3 regions of the Lachnospira hominis (ex Hitch et al. 2025) genome follow, and region 1 is predicted to be linked to each of the others. Evidence: predicted binding sites of a transcription regulator. Region 1 holds the regulator's gene; each other region holds the start of a gene.
The links. The regulator Rex, encoded in region 1, represses fermentation and respiration genes when NADH is low (regulators of the CRP and FNR family bind a similar motif). The targets are predictions, from matches to a motif close to ATTGTTAANTANTTAACAAT.
Positions count from the first base shown of each region.

Region 2: the regulator Rex is predicted to act here: its motif matches at 6,200-6,219, upstream of rsxC (electron transport complex subunit RsxC).
Region 3: the regulator Rex is predicted to act here: its motif matches at 2,610-2,629, upstream of serC (3-phosphoserine/phosphohydroxythreonine transaminase).

Region 1 covers NZ_JBBMES010000001.1:175,170-183,036, forward strand. The annotation lists gene WMO38_RS00770 (DEAD/DEAH box helicase) at 1-883, shown strand, start outside; gene WMO38_RS00775 (5-methyltetrahydrofolate--homocysteine methyltransferase) at 925-1,608, shown strand; gene WMO38_RS00780 (homocysteine S-methyltransferase family protein) at 1,601-4,081, shown strand; gene WMO38_RS00785 (redox-sensing transcriptional repressor Rex) at 4,142-4,810, shown strand; gene WMO38_RS00790 (hypothetical protein) at 4,817-5,425, shown strand; gene WMO38_RS00795 (NAD(P)H-hydrate dehydratase) at 5,432-6,997, shown strand; gene alr (alanine racemase) at 7,027-7,867, shown strand, end outside.
Region 2 covers NZ_JBBMES010000014.1:39,876-47,742, forward strand. The annotation lists gene WMO38_RS11405 (BaiN/RdsA family NAD(P)/FAD-dependent oxidoreductase) at 1-575, shown strand, start outside; gene cmk ((d)CMP kinase) at 591-1,256, shown strand; gene ispH (4-hydroxy-3-methylbut-2-enyl diphosphate reductase) at 1,270-2,133, shown strand; gene rpsA (30S ribosomal protein S1) at 2,093-3,181, shown strand; gene WMO38_RS11425 (YlmH/Sll1252 family protein) at 3,262-4,014, opposite strand; gene WMO38_RS11430 (CheR family methyltransferase) at 4,197-4,985, shown strand; gene WMO38_RS11435 (ribonuclease H-like domain-containing protein) at 5,012-6,148, opposite strand; gene rsxC (electron transport complex subunit RsxC) at 6,357-7,673, shown strand; gene WMO38_RS11445 (RnfABCDGE type electron transport complex subunit D) at 7,687-7,867, shown strand, end outside.
Region 3 covers NZ_JBBMES010000011.1:23,726-31,592, forward strand. The annotation lists gene ilvD (dihydroxy-acid dehydratase) at 1-787, shown strand, start outside; gene ilvB (biosynthetic-type acetolactate synthase large subunit) at 824-2,515, shown strand; gene serC (3-phosphoserine/phosphohydroxythreonine transaminase) at 2,697-3,782, shown strand; gene WMO38_RS10100 (phosphoglycerate dehydrogenase) at 3,782-4,945, shown strand; gene WMO38_RS10105 (methyl-accepting chemotaxis protein) at 5,089-6,663, shown strand; gene WMO38_RS10110 (DUF1015 domain-containing protein) at 6,707-7,867, shown strand, end outside.

The DNA of each region.
Region 1 (7,867 bases):
ACTTTCAGTTGTATTCTGTAATACAAAAAGACAGGTTGACGAGCTTATATCTGAGCTTAAAGGCAGAGGATATTTTGCAGACGGAATTCACGGAGATATGAAGCAGGCCCAGAGAGACAGGGTAATGGCTGATTTCAGAAGCGGAAAGACAGAAATACTTATTGCTACAGATGTTGCGGCAAGAGGAATTGACGTTGATGATGTTGATGTTGTATTTAATTATGACCTGCCTCAGGATGAAGAATATTATGTGCACAGAATAGGAAGAACCGGACGTGCCGGAAGAGAGGGTGTTGCTTTATCATTTGTTTCCGGAAAAGAAGCATATAAGCTGAAGGATATTGAGCGTTACTGCAAGACAAAAATCAAGGCAAAACCTATTCCATCAATGGATGATGTGAAAAATACAAAGCTTGAAGCAATATTTTCAAATATAAAGGAGACTATTGAAGCCGGAGGGCTTTCAGATATGGTTGAGGCTGTTGAGGACAGGCTTAATATGGAAGATTATACATGCCTTGATGTGGCTGCTGCACTTCTTAAAATGGTAGTAGGTGATTCACTTGAGGACAGAGAGGAACTTGAACAGGTTCATTATGACCTTGATGCTGACAGGAGAGGCATGGTAAGACTTTTTATCAATGTGGGTAAAAAAGATAAGATTAAGCCGGCTAATATTCTTGGTGCAATAACAGGTGAGTCAGGAATTCCCGGTAAGCTTGTCGGCTCTATCGATATGCTTGATAATTATACATTTGTTGAAGTACCTTCAAAGTATGCAGATGCAGTTCTGCTTGCAATGGAAAATGTTACCATAAAGGGCAGAAAAATCAGCATGGAAAAAGCAAAGGGAACAGGACGTAAAAAGAAGAAAAAAAGATAAAATTCATAGCAGATGCTATGAAAGGCGGGAGTTAATGATACATGCATGCTGATATAGTTCTTGGACAACTCGATAAAAATGAAGCATTAAGATATATGGGACACAGAGGTGAGGATATTGATGAGCAGCTTGATAAGCTTATAACAAAATGTGAGAAAGAAGTGCTTAGCTGTGTAAAACCCAGATTTGTATACAAAGTATGCGATATTTCAAGAGAAGAAAAAGGAATTCTTGTTAAAGATACGAATCTGTTTCTTACAGGAAATTCTATAAAAAAACATCTTGATGGATGCGATAAGGCTGTGCTTATGGCGGTTACGATATCTGCTGATGCAGACAGACTTATAAGAATAGCACAGATACGTGACATGGCTGAGGCTGTTGCGATAGACAGTCTGTGCAGCGTTGCAGTTGAACAGGCATGTGACCGGGCTGAACTTATCATAAAAGAGGAAAATCCCGGATATTACCAGACATTCAGGTTTGGACTTGGATACGGAGATCTGCCGATAAGTCTTCAGGGACAGTTCCTTCATGTATTAAATGCTCCAAAACAGATTGGGCTTAATGTCAGTTCGACAGATATGCTCACACCGACAAAATCAGTTACGGCAGTTATAGGACTGTCGAAAAATCCAATTCCTCAGAGGGCAAGAGGATGTCAGACATGCAGTATGAATAAGAAGTGTCAGTTCAGACAGAAAGGTGGACGTTGTAATGGCTAGAGATTTTAGAGAATTATTAAAAAGAGATTATGTTATTCTTGATGGAGCAATGGGAACAATGCTTCAGGCAGCAGGCATGAAAATGGGTGAAACACCTGAGATGCTTAATATTACACATCCGGAACTTCTTGTTTCTATTCATGAGCAGTATCTTAATGCCGGTTCAGATGTAATATATGCCAATACATTTGGCGGCAACGCTTACAAACTGGAAGAATGCGGACACAGCGTGGATGAACTTGTCACTGCAGGAATTAAAAATGCGATTACAGCCAGAGATAATGTCAAACCTGAGGCACTGGTAGCACTTGATGTAGGTCCGATAGGCCAGCTTTTAGAGCCTACAGGCACTTTAAGCTTTGAAGAGGCATATGAGATGTATGCAGAGGTGGTGAAAGCCGGAAGCAATGCGGGGGCTGACCTTGTTGTATTTGAGACAATGACAGACCTGCTTGATGTAAAGGCTGCTGTACTTGCCGCAAAAGAAAATTCTGACCTTCCTATAATGTGTACAATGACATTTGAGATGAATAAAAGAACATTTACAGGATGTATGGTTCCGTCAATGGCACTTACTCTTGAAGGACTTGGTGTTGATGCCATTGGTGTCAATTGTTCACTCGGCCCAAAAGAGTTAGAACCTGTTATAGAAGAAGTTACAAAATGGACCAACCTTCCTGTTGTAGTTAAGCCTAATGCAGGACTTCCTGACCCACAGACGAATGAATATAATGTGGGACCAAAAGATTTTGCTGAATTTATGAAAGATTTAAGAAAGTACGGAATCAGGGTATTCGGCGGATGCTGCGGTACAAATCCGGAATTTATTAAAGAACTTTCAGATATGCTTAAAGAAAATGGCAATGCAATTGTAAATGAGCTGCCACAAAAAGTAATTCCGGCAGCAGTATGTTCTGCAACAAAGGTAGTTCCGATAGACCAGCCGAGAATAATCGGTGAGAGAATTAATCCTACAGGCAAGAAAATATTTCAGGAAGCTTTGCGTAAAGGCGATATAGATTACATACTTAATCAGGCACTTGAACAGGTTCAGGCAGGAGCTGATATTCTTGATGTCAATGTCGGACTTCCGGGAATAGATGAGCGTGAGATGATGATAACAGCTGTCAAGTCACTGCAGTCAGTAGTGGATGTTCCGCTTCAGCTTGATTCTACAATTCCTGAAGTGCTTGAGGCAGCACTTCGTGTATACAACGGTAAGCCGATAGTCAATTCAGTAAACGGTGAGGAAGAGTCTCTTAAAAATGTTCTTCCACTTGTAAAAAAATACGGAGCTTCTGTTGTTGGACTTACTCTTGATAAAAATGGTATTCCTAAAAAGGCGGAAGACAGATTTGCAATTGCAAAGAAAATTCTAGATGCGGCACTTGCAATAGGCATTCCGAAAGAAAATGTATACATTGACTGTCTTACACTTACTGCATCTGCAGAGCAGGACGGGGTAGTTGAGACGCTTAAAGCACTTCACCGTGTCAAGACAGAACTTGGATTGAAGACAGTTCTCGGCGTATCCAACATTTCCTTCGGGCTTCCTAACCGTGTGCTTGTAAATCACATTTTTCTTACAATGGCACTTGAAAATGGACTTGACCTTCCTATTATCAATCCTAATATTGAAGAGATGACAGGTGCTGTAAGAGCTTACAAGCTTCTTGCAGGATTTGATAAGAATTCAGTTGATTTTATAAAGCATTATGCAGGAAAACAGATAGTACCAAAGATTGTCATTTCTGAAAATAAATCAGCAGGAACGGACACAAAATCAGGGCCGGATGGTGCAAAGGGCATACAGCAATCAGCTTCTGATAATGATACAGGACTTGAAGGTGATAAGCTTGCACTTTACAATGCAGTTCTTAACGGACTTAAAAATGAAGGTGCTGACTGTACAGCTAAGCTTCTGGAAAATACAGACTCAATGGAAGTTGTCAATGAAGTTTTAATACCGGCACTTGATAAAATCGGTGAGGAATTTGAAAAAGGCACACTTTTCCTTCCGCAGCTGATAATGTCCGCATCAGTTGCACAGGCGGCATTTGAAGTTATAAGAAAATTTATGATAAAAAGTGATGCGGCACCGGTGAGTAAAGGAAAAATTGTAATTGCGACAGTAAAAGGCGATGTGCATGATATAGGAAAAAATATTGTAAAAGTTCTTCTTGAAAATTATGGATATGATGTTATAGATCTGGGAAAAGATGTTCCTTATCAGGCTGTAGTTGATGCGGTAAAAGAAAATGATGTAAAACTTGTAGGACTTTCAGCACTTATGACAACAACACTTGTATCAATGAAAGAGACAATCGAACTTTTGCATGAAAATAATCTTGATTGTAAAGTTATGGTAGGCGGTGCTGTCCTTACACCGGAATATGCAAAAGAAATTCATGCGGATTTCTATGCGAAAGATGCGAAGGAATCAGTTGATATTGCCAAGAGAGTATTAGGCTGACTTTGACATTGTTTTAACATTGGTTTATAATAAAAAATACGAAAAAACAGGAAGGTACGGATGAGCAATATGGAAGAGACAAAAAAAATATCATCTGCGGTAATCAGGAGACTTCCAAGATACTATAGATATCTTGGTGAATTGATTGAAAGCGGTGTTCAAAGAATCTCATCAAAAGAACTCAGTGCAAGGATGAAGGTTACCGCATCGCAGATAAGACAGGATCTGAACAATTTTGGAGGGTTTGGCCAGCAGGGATACGGATATAATGTAAAGTATCTTTATGATGAGATAGCTAAAATTCTTGGTATTGACCGTACTCATAATATGATTATTATCGGTGCAGGTAATCTCGGTGCAGCACTTGTTAATTCGGGTGATTTTGCAAAGAGAGGATTTATAATAAAAGGTGTTTTTGATAATAATCATGAGCTTAAAGGCAAAAAGATAGGCAGTCTAGATATTATGATGATGGATGAACTAAAAGGGTTTATAAAAGAAAATAATATCGAGATAGTTGCACTTACAATTCCAAGACAGGCAGCAAGAGAAGTTGCAAAAGAAGTGGCTGAAGACGGAATAAAGGCAATATGGAATTTTGCACATACAGACCTTAATATGCCTGAAGATGTTGTAGTTGAAAATGTACATTTATCAGAGAGCCTTATGAGACTTTCATATAATATAGCAAATAAAAATGGTAAAACTCGTAATATACAGGAGGGGTGATTTATCATGGCAGATATTACATATGATTTAATAAAAGACACAGCATCATTTAATCATATTCCTATTCTTACACTAGATAAGAGATGGTATCTGCTTGTCCCGGAGGTCAGCAAAACTGACGAGATAAAGTATTGGGAAAAAAAGGTTAATGACCTGCTAAAAAAACAGGGACAGGTAACCAATGATTTAAAAGAAGTAAAAAAGATAAAAGAACAGGTTATTCAGGATGTCGTTGAAAATATGGAAGAAGACGGCAATGATTTTCGTCGTAAGAAACGTATGAATAAAAACCAGCGTCTTATACATGAAGCAAAAGACAAGATTGAATCACTTGAAGATGAAGAAAAAGAGATTCCAAGACAGCTGGCAGAAGCTAATAGAAAACTTCTGGTTGAAACGGTAAAGATGTGCTATGCGAAGATTAATGAAAACAAAGCAGATCTTGAAGTGCTGGATAAATGGATTGAAGCTACAAGAATCAAGCTCAAAAAGAATCTTCTTATAAAGCATGATAAGGAGAGTATGAACGAACAGCTTTATTCGGGAATGCATAATATCTTTGGACCGGAGATCATGGGAGTCCTTGATGATATTAATTCAAAAGGTCAGGAGTAACTGTATATGAAGTATTTACTTGATTCTGCTGCAATGAAAAAAATAGATGAATATTCAATAAAAACGACAGGGATTCCATCTGTAGTTCTTATGGAGCGTGCAGCATTGTCTGTATCATCATTTGTGGAAAAACTTGCATACAATAAAAAAGACAGCGGAAAAAAAGATATAAGCATCTGCGTTGTCTGTACAAAAGGAAACAATGGAGCTGACGGGCTTGCTGCCATACGTCAGCTTTATCTTCATGGTTATAAAACATTGGTGTATGAAGCTGGCAGAAAAGAGCCGGGAACAGATGAGTATGAGCTGCAGAAAAATATTATAAAAAATCTTGAAATTCCATTTGAATGTGCAGTACAAGATAACATACTACCACTGGATGAATATGATTTTATTATAGATGCAATGTTTGGAATTGGACTTTCAAGAGATGTCACGGGTGTTTATGCACAGATTATAGATGAGATTAACCGTGTCAGTGCAGTTAAGGTGGCGGTTGATATTCCGTCGGGGCTTAGTGCGGGAATAGTTCAGGTAAGCAATAAGAAAGTAAAAGCAGATTATACAGTTACATTTGGATTTGACAAGACAGGGATGGTTTTGTATCCCGGTAGGAAATATGCAGGAAAAGTAATAGTTTCTGATATAGGTTTTGCAGTCAGTCAGGACAATGTGCAAAAAATATTAGAAAATAATCCGGCAAGAATGATTGAAAAAAAGGATATTCTGACGATTCCCGAAAGAGAAGCAGACGGTAATAAAGGAACGAGCGGAAAAGTGCTTATAGCGGCGGGAAGCAGGAGTATGGGCGGTGCGGCGTTTATGTCAGCACAGTCTGCATACAGAAGCGGCTGCGGGCTTGTGAGGGTTTTTACACATGAAAATAATAAAAATGCACTTCTTACACTTGTGCCGGAATCAATATGTGACACATATAATGATAAAAACAGCAATTGTGATGAACTTACAAAATGGTGTACATGGGCTGACTGCATTATTGCAGGCCCGGGCTTATCGGTTTCAGGACAGTCAGAAGAGATTGTAAAATGCATTTTACAATCAGGTTCGGATGCAACATTAATACTTGATGCGGATGCTTTGAATATCATCTCAGAAAATGAAGAATATTATGAATATATAAGCAGATACAAAGGCAAAGTGATTATGACACCGCATGTTGGAGAAATGTCACGGCTTACAGGAAAAAGCATAGGACAGATAAAGGGAAATCCTGTGGAGACGGCATCATGTTATTCAAAAGAACATGGTGTTATATGCGTATTAAAAGATGCAGCAACAGTGGTTTGTGACCATGATGACATATATATCAATACTTCCGGAAATTGCGGAATGGCAACAGGCGGTTCCGGAGATGTGCTTACGGGAGTTATTGCCGGCATGATGTGTGCAGGATTTGATGATGAGTGTTTTGCAGCAGCACTGGCTGTATATATACATGGCTGTGCCGGTGATATGTGCCGGAAAAATCAAGGCACATTTTCAATGAAAGCATGGGATATTGCAGAGTCGTTAAGCACAGTTTTTACACAAAATAATACAGATTATAATTAAAAAATAAGGAATCGGGGAACAGAGTTAAAATGGGAAAGTATTACAGAGTATATGCAGATGTTGAACTCGGAAACATAGAATCCAATGTAGAGGCACTTATGGCACTTACGCCTGCCGGCACAAAGTCACTTGCAGTAGTCAAGGCAGACGGATACGGGCATGGAGACGTTGCAGTTGCAAAAGCAGTGTATTCAAAAGTCTTCGGGTATGCTGTTGCAACTCTTGATGAAGCAGTTAATTTAAGAGAAAATGGAATAGATAAACCTATATTAATACTTGGCTTTGTAAATACAGATGAATATGAAACTCTGGTTGAAAATGAAGTTGCAGCTACAGTTTTTGATTATGAGACAGCCGAGGAATTAAGCGAGGCGGCAAAAAAGACAGGAAAGACAGCAATATGCCATATTAAAGTAGATACAGGAATGAGAAGAATAGGAATGGAACCTGATGAGAGCGGTGTTATGCTTGTAAAGAAAATCAAGCAGCTTCCTAATCTTAATGTAAGAGGTATTTTTACTCATTTTGCAGCTTCGGATGAGACTGATAAAACATCAGCAAACAGACAGTATGAGAAGTTTAATGGTTTTATAAAAAAACTTGAAGATGATGGGATTACATTTGAAATAAAACACTGTGCAAACAGTGCGGCAGTTATAGATATGCCTGATACATATAAAGATATGGTGCGTCTTGGAATAGCAATGTACGGAATGTATCCTTCTGACGAAGTTAATAAAGATAAAGTTCAGCTTAAACCGGCACTTGAACTGAAAAGTCATGTTACTATGGTAAAGACAGTACCGGCAGGCGAACGTGTAAGTTATGGCGGAACATTTACAACACAGCATGAGACAAAGCTTGCAACTG
Region 2 (7,867 bases), on a different contig from region 1:
TACGGATTCTTGATGGAGAAAAAGAAGTGTATTCAGATTTTGGTGAGATGCTTTTTACTCATTTCGGTGTGAGTGGACCGACAATTCTTTCAGCCAGCAGTTACACTGCCGGAATTATAAAACAGAAAAATCTTACACTTTCTATTGATTTAAAACCGGCACTGACCTATGAACAGCTTGACGAGAGAGTTTTACGTGATTTTGAAGAAAATAAAAATAAATCATTTAAAAATTCACTTGATAAGCTGCTTCCGAAAAAAATAATTCCGGTTGTGATAATGCTTACGAGAATTCCAGAAGACAAAAAGGTTAATGAGATAACAAAAGAGGAGCGGAAAAAACTTGTTGACACATTGAAAGATTTCAGAATGACACTAACAGGACTCAGAGGATTTAACGAGGCAATAATTACACAGGGTGGTGTTAATGTAAAAGAGATTAATCCGTCAACAATGGAGTCAAAGATAGTTAGTAATGTGTTTTTTGCAGGTGAAGTGCTGGATGTGGATGCAGTTACAGGAGGATTTAATCTTCAGGTTGCATGGTCAACTGGGTATGCCGCGGGAAATAATTGATTTATGGAGGAAAATATGAGTTATTCAGTAGCTATAGACGGACCGGCAGGAGCCGGAAAAAGTACAATTGCAAAGCTTCTTGCAAAGAAAATGGGATATATATATGTTGATACGGGTGCAATGTATCGTGCAATGGCAGTTTATTTTGTACAGAATAATGTTAATCCTGATGATGAAAGAGAGATAAATGTAGCTGTCACAGGTGTTAATATAACAATTGAGTATATGGACGGAGTGCAGCAGGTGATTTTAAACGGTGACAATGTTACTGGCATGTTAAGAACAGAAGAGATTGGAAGCATGGCTTCAAAAACATCAAAATATGCTGCTGTGAGAAGAAAGCTTGTTGAATTGCAAAGAGAACTTGCAAAAAAGACAGATGTTATAATGGATGGAAGAGATATTGGAACAACTGTGCTTCCGGATGCGTTTTGCAAAATTTACCTTACTGCAAGTGTAGATGCGAGAGCAAAAAGAAGATATGATGAGCTTGCACAGAAGGGTGAAAAATGTGATTATGATATCATAAAAAAAGATATTGAACAGCGTGATTATCAGGATATGCACAGGGAAATATCGCCTTTGAAACAGGCTGATGATGCGGTTTTAGTAGATACATCAGATATGAATATTGAGCAGGTGGTAGAGTGCATTGAAAATATTATAAATGAGCGTAAATAACAGGTGAGGCGATATGAAAGAAGTAATAGTTGCAAAATCAGCTGGATTTTGTTTTGGCGTACAGAGAGCAGTTGATACTGTATACAATCAGTGTGGTGGAAAAAATGTATTTACATATGGACCGATAATACACAATGAAGAAGTTGTAAAAGATCTTGAAAATAAAGGTGTGCATGTTATTAATTCGGCTGACGAGATAAATGATGATTCAACAGTTATAATCCGTTCACATGGTGTTTCCAAAGATGTGTATGATTCATTACATGAAAAAAATGTAAATATTGTTGATGCAACATGTCCGTTTGTCCTTAAAATACATAAGATTGTAAAGGAAGAAAGTGCTAATGGAAGCCAGATTGTTATAATAGGAAATGAGAATCATCCGGAAGTTGAGGGAATTATGGGATGGTCACTTTCTGATACATATGTGATTGATACATCAGAAAAAGCACAAAATCTGGTACTTGATTCCCAGAGGCGGGTGTGCATTGTATCACAAACGACATTTAATTACAATAAATTTCAAGAATTAGTTGAAATTATATCTAAAAAGGGTTACAATATAATCATTCGTAATACAATTTGTAATGCAACTGAGGAACGACAGACAGAGGCAAGAGAAATTGCAAAGCGGGTCGATGCTATGATAGTAATCGGCGGGAGCAGCAGTTCCAATACGCGAAAACTGTATGAAATCTGTAAGAAAGAATGTTACGATACATTTTACATTCAGACGATAAACGACCTTGACTTAGAAAGTTTGGGCAGAGCAGAGTGCATAGGTATTACAGCAGGGGCATCGACCCCAAACAATATTATCGAGGAGGTTTGCACTAATGTCAGAAAGTTTTGCAGAGATGTTAGAGGAATCAATTAAGCAAATACATACAGGAGAGATCGTTGACGGCACTGTTATTGATGTTAAGGAAGATCAGATTATTCTTAACATTGGATACAAGGCTGATGGTATTATTACACGTAATGAATATTCATCAGACCCAAACGTAGATTTAAGAGATGTTGTTAAAGTAGGCGACGAGATGCAGGCAAAAGTTCGCAAGGTTAACGATGGCGAAGGTCAGGTTATCCTTTCAAGAAAAGGTCTTGTAGCTGAACAGGGAAGCAAGAAGCTTGAAGAAGCATTTGAAAACCAGACAGTAATCACAGCAACAGTAAGCCAGGTTATGAACGGTGGCCTTGGTGTAGTTGTTGATGAGGCAAGAGTATTTATACCGGCAAGTCTTGTTTCAGATACATTTGTTAAAGATTTATCTGTATATAAAGATAAGGAAGTATCATTTGTTATCACAGAATATAATCCTAAGAAGAGAAGAATTATCGGTGACTGCAAGAAGTTAATCGTAGAAGCTAAGGAAAAGGCTCAGAAGGAACTTCTTGAAAAGATTCACGAAGGTGATACAATCGAAGGAACAGTTAAGAATGTAACAGATTTTGGTGCATTCATTGATTTAGGCGGAGTTGATGGTCTTCTTCACATCTCTGAGATGTCATGGGGAAGAACAGCTAACCCTAAGAAGATTTACAAAGTTGGAGATTCAGTTAAGTGCTTTATCAAAGAGATTAATGGTAATAAGATTGCACTTAGTGTTAAGTATCCAGACCAGAATCCATGGAATGATGCAGCTACAAAGTATGCTGTTGGCACAGTTGTAAAAGGAACTGTAGCAAGAATGACAGATTTTGGTGCGTTTGTACAGCTTGAGGATGGTGTTGATGCATTACTTCATGTATCACAGATTTCAAGAGAACATATCAACAAGCCTTCAGATGTTCTTGCAATTGGTCAGGAAATTGAAGCTAAGGTTGTTGATATCAATGAAGCTGAGAAGAAGATAAGCCTTAGCATGAAGGCTCTTCAGGCAGATGAAGAACCAACAGAATATTCAACAGATGATGCTGAATAATTAATAAGCTTAATATTCATAAAATTAAGGCAGGACATTATGTCCTGCCTTTTATGTAGATGTGATGTTTTAGTAGTGTTTCAATAGCGTCTCATATGGACATAAACGCGTCCTTTTCTTGTTTCATCGCCACAGCCGTCAAAAATAAATTTCCCAAAACCTCTTATAACGAGAATATCACCTGGTTTTAATTGTGCACTGTTATTTTCAATATTCATTCCGTTAAGAAACACCTTTTTAGCTGAAAAAAATTCAAGTGCAGAACTTCTTGATAATTTAGTAATGCTTGCAACAACTGCATCAATTCTGGCTGATGCCGCAATCACTTCAAACTCAGTGAGTACAGGGCGTATAATGTCGGGAATTTCATCACAGACAGAGGCACGTACATGGTTATGTTTTACTGTTGTGAGATTATCAGTTATAAATTCAGCTATATGATTCATGCAATATACATAAGCATCTTTTTCTTTTATCAGAATATCACCAATGAGGCTTCTTTCAATGCCAAGATTCATAATTGCACCAAGATAATCACGGTGTTCAAGTTCCTGGGCAAATTTTGGTGTGAGCGGTGAAATCTTAAGTATTGAAATTGGAAAACTGTCATCGTATCCAAAAATTTCAGGACTTCCGAATCGTATAATCTGCCTTTCACTTGATTCACTTCCACCAAAAGTAGAAGGATAAGCAAATTGAAGTTCTTTTTTCATTGAATTATATATTGCAAGTTCGCTTAATCCTAAGAATCCTGTATAAGTATATATATTCTGATTATACGATTTGTTGGCTGTGTCAAGAATTTTACGCCTTAAAAGAGTTTCTTCATCCATATTTTCTCCAATCTGAAAATAACTTCATAAATATTAATTATAATATACAGGTAAAAGTTTAACAGAAAGTATGAAAAAATAACAGAAAAATAATTAAATATAGAGATTTTTACGGTGGGATATGTTAAAATATAAACGAACAATAAGTATGGCATGTGATTAAATCACAGAAATGAGGATTTATGATTAAGGATTATGAGGATTTTAAGAAATTTGTACTGCAAAATACAGGTATTGACCTGAATGCATATAAAGAGAGACAGATGAAAAGAAGAATAGACTCTCTTATTGAAAGAAATAAGTATGATGGATATGACAGCTATAGTAAAGCAATAAAGACAAACAAAGAATTGATGGATCAGTTTGTCAATTATCTTACGATTAATGTATCTGAGTTTTATCGTAATCCGGCATTATGGAAGACATTGGAAGATGTAATACTGCCTGATTTGATTAAGAAGTTTGGCTCTAATTTGAAAATTTGGAGTGCAGCGTGTTCTACAGGTGATGAACCATATTCTCTTGCAATGGTTCTTGCAAAAAAGATGCCTTTGAACAAGATACATATTATAGCTACAGATATTGATGATCAGGTTCTTGAAAAAGCAAGAGACGGTGTATATGCTGCGTCAAGCCTGAAAGGTCTTCCTGATGAATATAAGAATAAATATTTTGAAAAAATGGGTGAAAAATATTTCAAAATAAGTGATGAAATTAAAAAATGTGTTGAATTCAAAAAAGCTAATCTTTTAAAAGACCCATATCCATCAGGATGTAATCTTATTGTATGCCGTAATGTGATGATTTATTTTACAGAAGATGCAAAGCAGGAGATTTATAAGAAATTTAATAAAGCTCTTAAAGTTGATGGATGCCTTTTTGTTGGTAATACAGAACAGATTATTAATTATCGTGATTTGGGATATGAATATGACAAACTTTTCTTTTATAGAAAGAGTAAAGAGATTTAAGTTTAACAACGTCATTGTTATGTGGTTCATAACAGTGACGTTATTGTTTTGTATACATAATTATCTATTTTTTGTGGAGAGTTAAAAAAGCTGTCAGATGCTTCAAAATAACTTATGTTATCTTTGTAATCATATTTGAATGACGGAGCAATAATATCTGAGGGCTGTGCTATAAATGAGCCTTTCTTTTTTGAATAACATGTTGATGCCTTTGCCGGTATTCGGCGGCTTTTATCAACGAAAGAAGAAATGCTTTTATGGATTGCATAGTCTTCATCCGGCAGATAGTAGTAGTTTTTATAATCGGTGTAAAAATATTTTAATTCGCATTCGTGTATTTTGGTACGCAGTTTCAGCAGATTTTTGCTTAATTTTATGTAAAATAAATCATTTCCATAAGATACGTCTTTAGGCACACAGCATGGAAGTGTAATACTGAAAGTTATTTCTTTTACGGGATTATTATTAAAAGCATATCCATCTGTTATTGAAAATGAAGTTGATTTGTAAGTCTCTTCATTCCATATCTGATTATATGAAAGAACATGGCATATAAAAGGCAGATTGCAAACGTCATCGTGGTTGTGTAAAAGAAGCATATTATATTCAGAAGTAACATTTTTTCCAAGTGTTTTTCCGGTCAGATACTGCTTATATACATTGATAAGTTCACCGCCGTCAGATTTATCGCTGCGGTTTATGCCAAGAAAATGTTCAATTGTTTTTTGTTTGTAATTTTCTAATTTAAACAACAGGCGTAAAGATTTTGATTTTTTGAAAAGGTCGATGCTTTCCGGAAATTGATGTTCTGGCAATCCGTTAATATACATACGTTCTTTCAGATAGGGAATATCAAATACATCACCGTTAAAGTGTACTATATATTTAAAGCCGGAAGCAAAATGCATGAATTCAGTGAGCATCTTTTTTTCGTCATCACAATCAGAAGGATTGTCTGCAAAGAATTGTTTTATAATAAAATTTTCATTATTTAGGCTTACACAGCCTATGAGGTAACACATGGAATTTCTGGCAGAAAATCCTGTCGTTTCTATATCAAAAAATAAAAAGTCAGATACGGCGGCAGTATTGTTATACGAATGTAAAATATCTGCCAGTTCGTGATAAGTATATGTGTCTAATGTGTTTGTTATTATTTGCATAGTCAGACTCCGGATAAGATAAATTATTTGTATACAGGTGCAAATTAGTCACTTGTGAAAAAATTGTCATACAAATTTTATATAAATGTTAAAATAATATCAGTTTTTGTCTATTATACACTAATGTATACACAAAAAAAAGTAGATTTTTGTTGTTTATTGAGATAAAATATTGTTTAGATAAAAAATTTATAAGGAGTAGTATGTCATGGGTAAATGTACATTTAAAGGCGGAGTACATCCTTTTGACGGCAAAGAGTTATCAAAAGATAAGCCGATAAAAGAATTATTCCCTGAAGGTGATATGGTATATCCCCTTTCACAGCATATTGGTGCACCGGCAGTTCCGGTTGTAGCAAAAGGCGATTATGTGCTTGCCGGCCAGCTTATTGCTGAGGCAGGAGGTTTTGTCTCTGCTAACATTCATTCATCTGTATCAGGAACAGTTAAGGCTATTGAGCCAAGAACTCTTGCAACAGGTGGTAAGTGCAATTCCATTGTGATTGAGAATGATGGCGAGTATAAGGAAGTTGAGTATGTGCCAAAGACACTTGCAGAGCTTTCAAGGGACGAGATAAGAGAGAGAATTAAGGCGGCAGGCGTTGTCGGAATGGGCGGTGCAGGTTTCCCTACCAATGTCAAACTCACACCAAAGAACCCGGACGAGATTGATTACATCATTGTAAATGGTGCGGAATGTGAACCTTATCTTACATCTGATTACAGAAGACTTATTGAAGAGTCAGATAAAGTAGTAATGGGTCTTAAAGTCGCTCTTGCCTTATTTGATCATGCAAAAGGTATTATCGGTATTGAAGATAATAAGCCTGATGCTATTAAGATTATGCAGGAAAAGACAGCTAATGAGCCGAATATTGAAGTAAAGGTCTTAAAGACAAAGTATCCTCAGGGCGGTGAGAGATGTCTTATCTATGCAACAACAGGAAGAAGCATTAATTCATCAATGCTTCCGGCTGATGCAGGTTGTATTGTACATAATGTTGATACAATTTATTCAATTTATATGGCCGTAATTGAAGGTAAGCCTCTTACTAAGAGAATTGTTACTGTAACAGGTGATGGTGTTAAGAATCCTGGCAACTTTTATGTATGGCTTGGTATGAATTACAGACAGCTTGTTGATGCTGCCGGTGGTCTTAACGGTGAGCCTGAGAAGTTTATTTCTGGTGGCCCTATGATGGGATTTGCCATGTATAGTCTTGATGTTCCTGTTGTAAAGGGAAGTTCTTCACTTCTTGTTATGCAAAAGGATATTGTATCACATATTTCATCATCTGCATGTATCAGATGTGGCAGATGCGGTGAAGGATGCCCAAGCCATCTTCTTCCGGCAAAGCTTGCAGGTTTTGCATCAAGAAATGATGAGACTGGATTCACCAAGTTTGACGGTATGGAATGTGTTGAGTGCGGAAGCTGTTCTTATGTCTGTCCGGCTAAGAGACCGCTTACGCAGCAGATTAAAGCCATGAGAAGAACTATTATGGCTAACAGAAGAAAGAAGTAGGAGGAGGATAAAAGTGAGCGAAGTATTTAACGTATCAGCGAATCCTCATGTACGAAGCAAGGATACAACACAGACAATTATGAGAGATGTTCTCATAGCACTGACACCTGCTAGTATATTTGGTATTTATAATTTCGGGCTTGGTGCACTTATCCGCATTATTGTTGGTATTGCGGCATGTGTGGCCAGCGAAG
Region 3 (7,867 bases), on a different contig from region 1:
AAAGACACCTAACCTCTGTCACCTTGCACCAGCTGGTCCTACATATATGGAAGACTTAAATGAAGCAGGTGGCGTATATGCAGTTATGAAAGAACTTGCAGATATTGGACTGTTACATACAGACTGCATGACTGTAACAGGTAAGACTGTCGGTGAGAATATTGCAAATGCAGTAAATCTTAATCCGGAAGTTATCCGTACAGTTGATAATCCATACAGTAAGACAGGCGGTCTTGCTGTTCTTTCTGGAAATCTTGCTCCTGACGGAAGTGTTGTTAAGCGTTCCGCAGTAGTAGAAGAGATGATGGTACATGAAGGCCCTGCAAGAGTATTTGACAGCGAAGAAGATGCAATTGCAGCTATTAAGGGTGGAAAGATTGTAGCAGGTGATGTTGTTGTAATCAGATATGAAGGCCCTAAGGGTGGTCCTGGTATGAGAGAAATGCTTAATCCTACATCAGCGATTGCCGGTATGGGGCTTGGTTCAAGCGTTGCTCTTATCACAGACGGAAGATTTTCAGGTGCAAGCCGCGGAGCTTCTATCGGACATGTATCTCCGGAAGCAGCAGTCGGTGGTCCTATTGCACTTGTTGAAGAGGGCGATGTAATAAGCATTAATATTCCGGAAATGAAGCTTGAACTCAAGGTCTCAGATGAGGAGCTTGCAGCAAGAAAAGCTAAATGGCAGCCAAGAGAACCTAAAGTCACAACAGGTTATCTCAGAAGATATGCTTCTATGGTTACATCAGGTAACAGAGGTGCAATTTTACAGACTCCTGATAAATAAAGCGGGTAATATTTTATTGAAAGGATGAACGGCCAAATGAAGTTAAATGGTTCAGAAATAATTGTTGAATGTTTAAAAGAACAGGGTGTAGATACAGTATTCGGTTATCCGGGAGGTGCTATTTTAAATGTATATGATGCACTTTATAAACACTCTGATGAGATTACACATATACTTACATCACATGAGCAGGGTGCTGCACATGCAGCAGACGGATATGCAAGAGCTACAGGCAAAGTAGGTGTATGCTTTGCAACATCAGGTCCCGGTGCAACCAACCTTGTAACAGGTATAGCGACATCTTATATGGATTCAACTCCTGTTGTTGCAATTACATGTAATGTAACGGTTCCTCTTCTTGGAAAAGACAGTTTTCAGGAGGTAGATATCCAGGGTGTTACAATGCCTATTACAAAACATAATTTTATTGTAAAAGATGTAAGCACACTTGCAGATACAATCCGCAAGGCATTCAGAATAGCACAGGAGGGAAGACCGGGTCCCGTACTTATTGATGTAACAAAAGATGCAACTGCAGCGGAGTGTGATTATGTAAAGGAGACACCAAAGCCAATTGAAAGAAAGACAGAGTCAATTCGTGAAGAGGATATTGACACAGTCACAGAGATGATTGCACAGGCAAAGAAACCATTTGTATTTGTCGGAGGAGGTGTTGTACTTTCAGGTGCTTCGGAAGAACTTGCACGCTTTGTACATAAAATAGATGCTCCTGTAGCTGATTCACTTATGGGAAAAGGTGCATTTGATAATTCGGATCCACTCTATACAGGTATGCTTGGCATGCATGGTACAAAGACATCTAACTATGGTGTTTCAGAATGTGACCTCCTTATTGCAATTGGTGCAAGATTTTCGGACAGAGTCACAGGTAATGCATCTAAGTTTGCAAGCAATGCAAAAATTATTCATTTCGATGTTGATGCAGCTGAGATTAATAAAAATATTAAAACAGATGCATGTGTAATAGGAGATGCACTTGAAGTCTTAAAACGTGTTAATTCGAAGATCGGACAGCTTGAGCATCATGAATGGATTGAGCATATCAAAGAACTTAAAGAAAAGTATCCTATGCGTTACAGAAAAGATTGTCTTAATGGACCTTATATTATGGAGACAATCAATGAGATTACAGATAGTAATGCTATTATTGCAACAGATGTAGGACAGCACCAGATGTGGGCTGCACAGCATTATACATACAAACATCCAAGAACACTTATAACATCAGGTGGTCTTGGAACTATGGGATTCGGTCTTGGTGCTGCTATAGGTGCAAAAGTTGGCCGTAAGGATAAAGTTGTAATTAATATTGCAGGTGATGGCTGCTTCAGAATGAATATGAATGAAATAGCAACAGCGACACGTTACAATATTCCTGTTATTGAGATTATATTTAATAATCATGTACTTGGAATGGTTCGTCAGTGGCAGGATTTATTCTATGGAAAGCGTTATTCTTCGACGGTTCTTGATGATACGGTTGATTTTGTGAAAGTTTCTGAAGGCCTTGGTGCGAAAGGTTACAGAGTTTCATCAATTGAAGAATTTAAAGCGGCACTCAAAGAAGCTATAGAATTAAATATACCGTGTGTAATTGACTGTCTTATTGACAGGGAAGACAAGGTATTTCCAATGGTTTCACCTGGAGCTGCAATCTCTGAAGCTTTTGATAGACAGGATTTGGAAAATAAAAACAAAAATAACTAAAGAATATTACGTATATAGAAGAGATTACTAAATAAAAGAACAAAAGAATATTAATAGAGAATGAATTGTTGACATACAATAAAGATTGTCATAAAATGTCTATTAATTATTAAATTAAAAGCTTAGTTGAGACATATTTTATAATAGTGATTTCAACAGGCTGAATAATAGGAGGAAGAAATTGGCAAGAGTTTATAATTTTAGCGCAGGTCCGGCAGTATTACCGGAAGAGGTATTGAAGGAAGCAGCAGCAGAGATGCTTGATTACAAGGGAAGCGGCCAGTCAGTTATGGAGATGAGCCATCGTTCCAAAGTATACGACAATATCATTAAAGAAGCTGAAGCTGATTTAAGAGATTTGTTGAATATTCCGGATAATTACAAGGTATTATTCCTTCAGGGCGGTGCGTCGCAGTTCTTTGCAGAGGTTCCTATGAATCTTATGAAGAATAAGAAAGCAGCATATATTATAACAGGACAGTGGGCTAAGAAAGCATACCAGGAAGCTAAGATTTATGGTGATGCAATTGCCGTTGCTTCTTCAGAAGACAAAACATATTCATATATCCCGGATTGTTCAGATCTTGACATTCCAGAAGATGCAGATTATGTATATATTTGCGAAAATAATACAATTTATGGTACTAAATATAAGAAACTTCCTAATACAAAGGGACATATTCTTGTATCTGATGTTTCATCTTGTTTCTTATCAGAACCTATGGATGTTACAAAGTATGGCGTTGTATATGGCGGCGTTCAGAAAAATATCGGACCAGCAGGTGTTGTTATCGCAATTATAAGAGAGGATTTAATTACAGATGATGTTCTTCCTGGAACTCCTACAATGCTTAAATGGAAGACACAGGCAGATGCTGATTCACTTTATAATACACCTCCATGCTATAATATTTATATCTGTGGCAAGGTATTTAAGTGGATTAAGAAGATGGGTGGACTTTCAGCTATGAAAGAACACAATGAGAAGAAAGCAAAGATTCTTTATGATTTCCTTGATGAGAGCAAGCTTTTCAATGGAACAGTTGTAAAAGAAGATCGTTCACTTATGAATGTTCCTTTTGTAACAGGAGATAAAGAACTTGATGCTAAGTTTGTTGAAGAAGCAACAAAGGCAGGTTTTGTAAATCTTAAAGGACACAGAACTGTTGGCGGTATGAGAGCTTCTATCTACAATGCTATGCCAATTGAAGGTGTAGAGAAACTTGTTGAGTTCATGAAGAAGTTTGAAAAGGAGAATACAAAATAATGGTAAACGTTAATTGCTTAAATAATATTGCGTCAGTTGGTCTTGATTTGTTTTCAGATGATTATAATACAGAAAGCAGTTTTGAAGATGCACAGGCAGTACTTGTAAGAAGTGCTAAAATGCATGATATGGAACTTGGTGATAATCTTCTTGCAATTGCAAGAGCCGGTGCAGGTGTTAATAATATCCCTCTTGATAAATGTGCTGAGTCGGGTATTGTTGTATTTAATACACCGGGTGCTAATGCCAATGCTGTTAAAGAGCAGGTACTTGCAGCAATGCTTCTTGCATCAAGAGATTTAATCGGCGGTAACGAATGGGTTAAAGCAAATAAGGATGATGCTGATATTGCAAAGGCTACAGAGAAAGCCAAGAAGGCATTTGCAGGTCAGGAAATCAAAGGTAAAAAGCTTGGTGTAATCGGACTTGGTGCTATTGGACAGCTTGTTGCCAATGCAGCAATTGCACTTGGTATGGAAGTATACGGATATGATCCATATCTTTCAGTAAATGCAGCATGGAATCTTTCAAGTGAAGTTAAACATATTGTCAATGTTGAAGATATATATAAAGAATGTAATTACATTACAGTTCATGTTCCGGCACTTGACAGTACAAAGGGAATGATTAATAAAGAAGCATTCGATATGATGCAGGACGGAACTATTATTATCAACTGTGCAAGAGATGTACTTGTTGATGAGAAAGCAATCGGTGAAGCATTAAAGTCTGGCAGAGTTAAGAAGTATGTAACAGATTTTCCTAACCCTGTTACAGCTGGAATGGAAGGTGCAATTGTTCTTCCTCATCTTGGTGCTTCAACAGCAGAAGCAGAAGATAATTGTGCAATTATGGCTGTAAAAGAGCTTCGTAACTACATTGAGAATGGTAATATAGTTAATTCTGTAAACTATCCTGCATGTGACATGGGTGTATGCACATCAGCCGGCAGAGTAGCTGTATGCCATAAGAATGTACCTGCTATAATCAGCAAGATTACATCTGTTATGGGTGATGAAAGTATTAACATTGAAGAGATGGCTAATAAGTCAAGAGGTGACTATGCATATTCAATGCTTGATATAAGTGAGTCTGCATCTGAGACAGTAGTTGACAAACTTGCATCTATTGAAGGTGTTATTAAGGTAAGAGTTATAAAGTAATATTTTGCAATTGTTTATTGTAATTAAAAAACGGATGTTTGAAAATTAAAATATTTCTTTCATCCGTTTTTCTTTATTTATAGCGTATTTTGTTGTAAAATATATTTATGTATTTTCTTATGAATAACAAGGAGGAGTTATATATGGGAGCAATAGAGCAAAAAATACAGGATAAATCTCAAAAGCTTAATGCGAAGCATGAACAGATACAGGAAACTGCAAAGAAAGGTTTAGATAAGATTGTAGATAAGATTAAGTCACAGTCTGAGATGGCGAGATGTAACAAAGTCGGAATAGTATGCCATACTATAGTTTCAGCTGCTATAGGTGTTGCATATTTAGCTGAATTTGCAAAAGGAAGCAGGACATTATTATATGTATTGTTTACTATTGTAATAGGAATTGCTTCACCTGTAGCGGAGTGGATTGTATATAAAAAAGATAAGAATTCAACGCATATAAAGCATCTTATAGGATATGGCTTTGCAATATTTTATATTTTCATAATGTTTACCACAAATAATAAACTTGCATTTACATATGTAATTCCAATGCTTATAGCAATCACAGTATATAATGATTATAAATATTCAATTCCTATTAATACAGGTGTTATAATTATTAACATTGCACAGGTTGTAGTATTTCTTGCAAACGGAACATATACAATGAGCGATACTGCATCAATTGAGATACAGGTGCTTGTTATTATATTGATTTCACTTTACTGTATGTATACATCAAAAACACTTGAAATTAATAGCTTAGTAAAATTAAAACAGATTGAGAAACAGAGCCGCGAAACAGAAAGAATACTTAATAATACAATGGAAGTTTCAGGTAAAATGGCTGCTGATATTGAAAATGTAAACAGCAAGATTTTATCACTTGGTGAAGCTATTAATGCGACAAGGGAAGCTATGGCAGAAGTAAATACAGGTTCAACAGATACAGCGGATGCTGTACAGAAACAGCTTGAAATGACTGAAAATATCCAGAATAAAGTTGAAGATGTAAAGAATGGTTCACAAGAAATCACAAATAGCATAAATGATACCAAAAAAGCAGTAGATGCAGGCAATAAGAATGTGGCAATGCTTGTTAATAAAGTTAATGAGTCAGTTGAATCGGGCAATGCTGTAACCAAGCAGCTTTCGCTTCTTAATGACGATATGGCAAAGATGAATTCAATTGTTGATATTATTACTGAGATTACATCACAGACAAGCCTTCTGGCACTTAATGCAAGTATCGAGGCAGCTCGTGCCGGGGAAGCAGGAAGAGGCTTTGCAGTTGTTGCTTCCGAAATTTCAAAAATGGCAGATGAGACACAGAATGCAACTGTAAAAATTACAGACATGATTACAAATATTTCAGATGTAATTAAGAATGTTGTAGATGTTACGGGTCAGATGGTTGAGATGATAAAGGAAGAGGATGCTGCTACAAAAGAAACAGCAGCAAGCTTTTCAATAATTGAAAATAATACAGGAAAAATTCTTATTAATGCCGAATCACTTACAAATATTGTAAATGGACTCAGTGAAGCTAATAAGAAGATTGTTGACAGCGTTTCAACTGTTTCGGCTATCACAGAAGAAGTTGCGGCCCATGCAAGTGATACATTTGCAGTAAGCGAGCAAAACAATGCAACAATAAATGAAATCATATCTATATCTAATGAATTGAAGGTATTGACTGATAAACTTAATGCCTGATTTTTAAAGAAAAATAATTATAAGCAGGAAAAGGAGAAAAGTAATGGCATTAATTAAACCGTTTGAATGTGTAAGACCTAATGAAAAAGATGCAGAAAGAGTAGCAGCACTTCCTTATGATGTATACAACAGACAGGAAGCTGTTTGTGAGGTTAAAAGAGAGCCGTTGTCTTTCCTTAAAATCGACAGAGCAGAGACACAGTTTGATGATTCTACAGATACATATGCTCCTGAAGTTTATGCAAAAGCAAAAGAATTATTTGAAGAAGCTCTGGCTGATAAAACATTTATAACAGATACAGATAAGACATATTATATATATGCACTTACAATGGACAAAAGAACACAGACCGGTATAGTTGCATGTGCATCTATTGATGATTATCTTAATAATGTAATAAAGAAACATGAAAATACAAGAGCTGATAAAGAAGTTGACAGAATAACACATGTTGATACATTAAGTGCCCAGACAGGACCTATTTTCCTGGCGTACAGAGCTGACAGTGTAATAAATGATGCTGTAAAAAAGACTAAGGAGAATAAAGCATTATATGATTTTATATCTCCTGACGGAATACGCCATCAGGTCTGGAAAATGACAGATATAACACTTGTTGAAAATGTTAGAAAGGCATTTGAAGGAATTGATTCTGTTTACATTGCTGACGGACATCACAGAGCAGCTTCTGCAGTAAAAGTAGGATTGAAGAGAAGACAGGAAAATCCGGGATATACAGGTAATGAAGAATTTAATTATTTTCTGTCCGTGCTTTTTCCTGATGAAGAATTGATGATTCTTCCATATAACAGGGTTGTTAAAGATCTGAATGGATATACACAGGAAGAATTTTTAAATAAGATTAAAGAAAAATTTGATATAGCTGAGAGTGATAAGCAGGTATCACCTGATAAAAAAGGAACATTTGGTATGTATCTTGGTGAAAAATGGTACAAGCTTACAGCACATAAAGATATTATGTCAGACGATCCGGTTGATGGACTTGATGTTGCGGTTTTGCAGGACAATCTGCTTGCACCTGTACTTGGAATAGGTGATCCAAAGACAGATAAGAGAATTGATTTTGTCGGTGGAATAAGAGGACTTTCAGAACTTGAGAAAAGATGCAGGGAGGATTGTGTAGTTGCATTTTCTATGTATGCAACATCTATAGCAGAACTTTTTGCCGTTGCTGATGCAGGA